One region of the Telluria sp. ZB4P36 genome, then DNA from elsewhere that is predicted to be linked to it. Evidence: predicted binding sites of a transcription regulator. Region 1 holds the regulator's gene; each other region holds the start of a gene.
What was found. The regulator FNR, encoded in region 1, switches genes on or off when oxygen is low (the NO sensors DNR and NnrR bind a similar motif). The targets are predictions, from matches to a motif close to TTGATNNNNATCAA.

Region 1 (2,262 bases):
CACGACGAGTTCCTGACCCAGATCGTGGCCACCCTCGGCTATATCGGCAGCGAGATCGCGGTCCAGCCCCTGATCGACTTCGTGCAGGGGCCGCGCACCGGCCGGGCGGTGTTCAATGCACGGAATACCGCCCTGCTCCGCCTGGGCGACCTGGCCAACCGCAGCGGCAGCCAGGCCGCGCTCGACTTCCTGATGCGGGTCGCAGGCGACATGGGCCTGGCGCGCGCGCTGGCGGCGTCCCAGGCATCCGAAGAAGCGGCCGAGGCGGCCAAGGTTCGGGGCGTGGTGGCGCCGACCCTCGACACCCTGGCGGCCGAGCTGGCCGTGGCCGCGACCTTCGGGCTGGCCCTGGCCGGGACGGCGCAGTCGCAGCAGACCGTCGACGCGCTCAAGGGGGATGCCGACGCCTTCGCGACGGTGAACCAGGCGGCGCTGGAGGCGGCCGAGATCGCCGCGACCGTGCGCGCCAGGGGCCGGGAAGAGTATTACAGGATGAAGGCGGAACACCGGCATCACCTGTAACCGACCTGCCCTCGGGAAAATGAAACCGGGATGCAGACCGGCCGTCTATAATGGCTGCGTCAGCATTTCGGTTTTTTTTCGCCATGAACCAACCCATGTCGCTTCCGGGCGAAGCGCCGGTCAGCATCCAGGCCCTCAAGACCAGCTGCGGCGCCTGCAGCATGCACCAGCTGTGCCTGCCGATGGGGCTCGAGGATGCCGACATCAACCGCCTCGACCAGATCATCGGCCGCCGCCGCCGCCTCGCGCGCGACGAGCGCCTGTACGCCATGGGCGAGCCCTTCCGCAACCTGTACGCGGTGCGCTTCGGGCATTTCAAGACCTACCAGGTGAACGCGGCCGGCGAAACCCAGATCACCGGCTTCCAGATGGCCGGCGAACTGCTGGGCATGGACGCGATCAGCGGCACCCACCACTGCGATGCCGTGGCGCTCGAGGACAGCGAGGTCTGCGAGATCCCCTTCACCCGGCTGGAAGAGCTGTTCGGCCAGGTGCCTGCCCTGCTGCGCCACTTCCACCGCATCATGAGCCAGGAAATCACGCGCGAGCAGAACGTCATGCTGCTGCTCGGCAATATGCGGGCGGAGCAGCGCTTCGCGGTCTTCCTGGTCAACCTGTCGGCGCGCTATGCCGCACGCGGCTATTCGCCGAACGGTTTTCAGCTGCGCATGTCGCGCGAAGATATCGGCAACTACCTCGGCCTGACCATCGAAAGCGTCAGCCGCCTGCTGTCGCGCTTCAAGAAGCAGGGCTGGCTGCAGGTCGACAAGCGCGACCTTACCCTGCTCGACCCGGTCAAGCTCAAGGCGCTGGCGGCCGGCACCGACGTCTGCAGCCCGATGGGCTAGTTCAGCCGCGATGGCCGCGCCCCTGCGCGATGCGCATGTGGACCTCCATTTGCGCAGCGATGGCGAGACCCGCTTCCGGGACCGCCATGCCTATGCCCAGCTGGTACTGCCCGTCTGCGGCGAAGTCGCGCTCGAGATCGAAGGACGCCAGGGACGGCTCGATCCGCTGCACGCCGCGCTGGTGGCGCCCGGTTCCTGGCATTCGCAGTGCAGCCCGGTCGCCAACCAGTCCCTGATCCTCGACGTGGGCGCGGCCAGCTTCGAACAGGGACCGTGGCAGCGGCTGCTGGAGCGCCCCTTCACCGCCATCGGCCCCCCGCCCGCAAGCTGGTCGAATTCATGGGCATCCTGGCCGCCACCCAGCCGCCCGCCCCATCGGTGCTGCAGGGCTGGACGCCGCTGCTGCTCGACACCCTCACGCTGGGAACAGCGCAGCCGGCCTGCTCGCCCGCATCGAGGTCGAACCCGGCCTGCCCTGGAACACCGACAGCATGGCGCGCACGGTGGGCCTACCAGCCGCCTGCATGCCCTGTTCCGCCTCGAACACGACAGCACGCCCCATGACTGGCTGCTGGCCTGCCGGCTGCGGCGCGCCTGCGAGTGGCTGGCCGCTACCGAACGGCCGGTGGCCGAGATCGCGCTGGCCGCCGGGTTCTCGGAGCAGAGCGCCCTGACGCGGGCCATGCGCCGGGCCATGGATACGACGCCGGCCGCCTATCGGCGCGCGCAAACGCGATAGCAATTGTCCGCGCGGTTACGCGAGTTACATAGAGGGACTTAGTGCTTGAAGGAGCTGATCAATGCCGGTAACCCGGCGACACTGGTACGCGCGGCAGTGCTCAGTGGTGTTGGTCCGGTGAACCAGGAAGCCCGAATGCGCTCGGCCTGCAGT
Region 2 (2,262 bases), on a different contig from region 1:
CAAGTCATTGTCGCCAATCGGCGCGGCGTTTGAACGATCATCAATAACAAATCTGGCGATGCGAATCGCTCTGTCTCTTGCCTCACTGACCGTGCCGTGCGATGGCTCGGTGGTAAAGCATGGTTCTATTACCGACTTGCCGACACGACTTATTTGAATGGAGGCGTGCCATTTTGGGGTCTTCCGTTCGCCGTTCGAGTGCAGGGTGACTGCAATATCGTAACCTCGGTATGTGCCCAGTCGGTCCATCGCTCCTCTCCTTGTAGAATGAACATCGTACAGGATGCGCTACTTTGCACCGTCCATGCAGATACGTCACCGAAAAGAAGGTCCCGGTTCCATGCGTCGCAGCAGTTCGGGCAGCTTGATGCGAACCGGTGAAGGAGCACGGCTACTATAGGCCGGTGCGCGTTTCACTCGTGTTGGACGGGGCCGCCTGTACCGCTCCACTTAATGGGCCAACACGACCGGCAGTGTCATCGACCGGAGGACCGTAGCGGTAACCCCGCCAAGTAGGGACTCTCGCAATGGCGATCGGCCGTAGCCGCCCATGACCAGCAGGCCGGCATCCTCGTCGTCCGCAGCGGACAGCAGGGCCGTTCCGACAGCCACTTCGTCCGGGCGGTCGAGGGCTCGTGCGGAAATGCCGGTGCGGGTGGCAGAATGGGGAACGACGAGCAGCGGCCTTCCGGACTCCTGGCCCGGCTGGCTGATCACGACCAGATCCGCATAGCGCGCATGCAGTGCAATGCCGGAGGCGTCGTCGTCGATGACGCGTTCCTCTGCCGTTAGCATGCCCCGCTCGGACACGATCTGCGCGAAGTGCTGAAGGGAGTCCGCGGCATTGGCGCGCATCGCCGTACAGAAATCCGCCAGTGGCGTGCCTTCCCGCACGATGACGTCGGGCGGAATGAAGCGGGATATGCCGGTTGGCGCGCAGCCGGTCAGGTGAGCGTCGAAATTGAGCGCCAGGGCGGCGGCTACGTGGAAGCGCTGTTGCGCCCCCGGGCCGCCATCGACATGCGCGAGGATGGTTTTGTATGACATCGCTTGCCTCGGATTCAGTTCATACCATGAAGGTAGGCCAGCGGCTGTGGCCTGTCCACGGTGAATATGCCAATAGCAGCTCTGACTCAGGGCAATTTGATCTTGGTCAAATTTTTTGTTTCGTCTTTGGTTAGTCTTGGGCTTACATCAAGAATTTCAAAGGAAGCCCAATGAGTGTCCGTCATCTGGACCATTTTTTCACGGCAGGCTCTGTCGCCGTGGTCGGAGCATCCTCACGCCAGGGCAGCGTCGGGGCGACCGTCCTGGCGAACTTGCTGGCCGGAGGCTTCCAGGGGCCGCTCTGGCCGGTCAATCCGACATACCGGCAGCTGGAAGGCTTGGAGGTTTACCCGGACATTGATGCGTTGCCGGCTTGTCCGGGCCTGGCCGTGATCTGCACACCCGCTGCAACCCTGCCGGACATTATCGCCCGGCTCGGACGACTCGGCTGCAAGGCGGCGGTCGTGCTCAGCGCAGGACTTGACGCTCCCGGACCGGACGGGCGCAGCCTGCGCCTGGCCATGCTGGAGGCGGCAAAGCCCTTCCTGCTGCGTATCCTTGGTCCAAATTGTGTCGGGCTCCTGGTACCGGCGCTGGGACTGAACGCGAGCTTTGCGCCGGTGGCCGCGCTGCCCGGAAGGCTGGCTTTCGTCGCGCAGTCCGGTGCGCTGGTGACCACGGTGCTGGACTGGGCACGCACCCGGCGTATCGGTTTTTCCTGTTTCGTGTCGCTCGGGGACGGCAGCGACGTCGATTTCGGCGACTTGCTCGACTACCTTGCGGGCGACCCGGGCACCGATGCCATCCTGCTGTACGTGGAAAGCGTGCGCCAGGCACGCAAGTTCATGTCTGCCGCCCGTCGCGCCGCACGGGCCAAGCCGACCGTGGTCGTAAAGGCGGGCCGCGTGCGCGAGGCCGCGCATGCGGCCTTCAGCCATACCGGCGCGCTGGCCGGTTCCGACATCGTATACGACGCTGCACTGCGCCGCGCGGGCATGCTGCGGGTGTATACGACCGCTGAACTGTTCGATGCCGTGGCTATCCTGGCGCAAGCGCGCCGCCCGCCCGGGGATCGCCTGGCGATTCTGACCAATGGCGGCGGCCCCGGGGTGATGGCGACCGACGCCCTGGTCGCCGGCGGCGGTGTGCTGGCGCCGCTGTCCGGGGCGACGCTCGAGCGCCTGTCGCAGGGCCTGCCCGCCACCTGGTCACATG
Region 3 (2,262 bases), on a different contig from region 1:
TTCGGTCAGGTGGCAGGCCGCGACCAGCGCGGGCAGGCCCATGAAGCCGGCGCCGCCCTTGATCGTGTGGAAGGAGCGGAACACCGCATTCAGCGTTTCCTTGTTGTCCGGATCGCGTTCGAGGCGCAGCAAATGTTCTTCAACATTCACCGCAAGGTCCATCGCCTCGACGACGAAGTCCTTGAGCATATCGTCCATTAGAATCCCAGATCGGCCAGAAGATCGTCAACGTTGTCCTGGTTCAGCGCCGTATCCGGCACCGACGGGCCCTGCATCAGCGGTTCAGCGACCGGCGGGGTTTCCTTCTTCGCCAGCTTTTCCTTCAGGTCGGCCGGCGCGTGGTCGCGCAGCAGCTGCGCCAGTTCCTGCTCGACGGTCTGGGTGATCTTCACCACCTTCTTGATCAGCTGGCCGGTGATGTCCTGGAAGTCCTGGGCCATCATGATCTCGAGCAGGCGCGCCTTCTCGGCTTCGGTCGCTTCGTTCACGCTGGCCGCGAACTGGCGCGAGTCGCCGGCCAGGGCCTTGAACTCGTCCAGGCTCAGCTTGCCCGAGAACAGGTCGCCCCAGCGGTTTTCCATGTCCTTGGCCTGCTTCGACAGCAGGTCCTGGGCCGGCATGCCGTCGTCCAGGGTGTTCAGCACCTTGTTGGCGGCCTGTTCGGTCAGGCTGGCGACGTATTCCAGGCGGTCCTGGGCGTCGACGATGGCCGACGAGGCCTCGGTCAGCGCCTTGTCGTAGCCCAGTTCGCGCAGCGAATCGTGCAGCAGGCGCACGATGCCGCCGAGGCGTTCGAACATGGCGTGCTCGCCGTCACCCGCCACGGCGTTCGCGGCCGGCACGGCAGCGGCCGCAGCCACCGGTGCGGCGACGGCGGCGATGGCCGGGGCACTCGATGCGGCCACCTGGTCGAACAGGGACTCGAGGTCGTCTTCGTCGGCCGCGGCGGCGGCAGGCGCGGGCGCCGGCTCGGCCACCGGTGCCGGGGCAGCGGGAGCGCTGGCGCGCTGGGCCGCCACTTCCTCGAATAGTGCGTCGAAATCGTCAGCGGCGTCGGTCATAATCCCTGCTTCTCCATGGTGTCTGTAAGTGCGCAATGAGCGTTGCAATTCGGTGTTTGCTGCATCCATCCGGGCGCGCATGGGCGCCATGCGGGATGGTTCAAGTCTGCATGGGAGTGTAGCAGCGTGGTTGCCGTAGGTAAATCTCGGAGATGGAGACGCAACAAAATGGACAGCGAAACTTAATTCCGCGACAATTAAATGCAGCGGTTCCTGAATATTTACACAAGGGAGGTGTTGTTTTTCGTAAGCGCATGGCCCCATCGGTGTACTGTTGCACTGAATTAAGGGGTTGAAGTTTGATCGAGCTCAACAGTTTGCGTTCTTGCAATCGCCGCCACGTCCCTGACGCCCCAGAATGGCGTGGCCATTGAGGGAGTCAACCATGTACCGCAAAATCCTGATCACCACCGACGGCTCGGCCGTGTCGCAGCATACGGCCTGCGCCGGCGTCAAATTCGCGCAACAGATGGGCGCCGAAGTACTGGCCCTGTTCGTCGCTCCCGACTACCAGTATCCCGTGTACGTGGAGATCATCCCGCCCTCCTACCCGAGCGAAGAAGAATACATCGCGCAGATGCGCCGCATGGGCGAGGAGTACATGGGCAAGATCATGCGTTCCTGCGCCGGCGCGGGCCTGAAGCATGCCTGCATGACCGCGTTTTCCGACACCGCGGCCCTCAAGATCGTCGACGTCGCCGAGCAGGAAGGCTGCGACCTGATCTTCATGGGCTCGCATGGCCGCAGCGGCTGGGGCCAGCTGCTGCTGGGCAGCGTGACCAACAAGGTGCTGTCGCACACGACCAAGCCGGTCCTGGTGCACCGCCTGATCAGCGAGCCGGCGCCGGTGTGAAGCGCCGGGCGGCTGGTGAGAAAGCACGACAAATGCCCTTGGCGTCCTGTGTTAGCCTGAAGCGCACATTGTCGCTTTCACCCTGAAGGATGGTTTTATGATTCGCATCGTAATTGCTGACGACCACACCATCATGCGCGAAGGACTCAAGCGCATCCTCGACGGTGCCTCGGATATCGAGATCGCCGGCGAAGCGACCAACGGCTTCGAAGTCCTGGCCCAGGTCCGCCAGGGCGGCTTCGACCTGCTGCTGCTCGACCTGTCGATGCCGGGCCGCAGCGGCGTCGACCTGATCCGCCAGGTGCGCAGCGAAGCGCCCAAGCTGGCAATCCTGATCCTGACCATGCA

Region 2: a site for FNR is predicted at 1,144-1,157, ahead of AC56LK_RS21570 (universal stress protein). Genes of this name have one in related genera too.
Region 3: a site for FNR is predicted at 1,361-1,374, ahead of AC56LK_RS01760 (universal stress protein). Genes of this name have one in related genera too.

What each region holds. Positions count from the first base shown of each region.
Region 1 covers NZ_JCASIE010000030.1:24,082-26,343, reverse strand. Annotated here, with positions in the region: gene AC56LK_RS23960 (hypothetical protein) at 1-522, shown strand, start outside; gene fnr (fumarate/nitrate reduction transcriptional regulator Fnr) at 618-1,370, shown strand; gene AC56LK_RS23950 (AraC family transcriptional regulator) at 1,408-2,109, shown strand; gene AC56LK_RS23945 (tetratricopeptide repeat protein) at 2,148-2,262, opposite strand, start outside.
Region 2 covers NZ_JCASIE010000022.1:338-2,599, forward strand. Annotated here, with positions in the region: gene AC56LK_RS21565 (DUF6566 family protein) at 1-249, opposite strand, end outside; gene AC56LK_RS21570 (universal stress protein) at 451-1,047, opposite strand; gene AC56LK_RS21575 (bifunctional acetate--CoA ligase family protein/GNAT family N-acetyltransferase) at 1,218-2,262, shown strand, end outside.
Region 3 covers NZ_JCASIE010000001.1:365,433-367,694, forward strand. Annotated here, with positions in the region: gene AC56LK_RS01750 (chemotaxis protein CheA) at 1-198, opposite strand, end outside; gene AC56LK_RS01755 (protein phosphatase CheZ) at 198-1,061, opposite strand; gene AC56LK_RS01760 (universal stress protein) at 1,447-1,914, shown strand; gene AC56LK_RS01765 (response regulator) at 2,012-2,262, shown strand, end outside.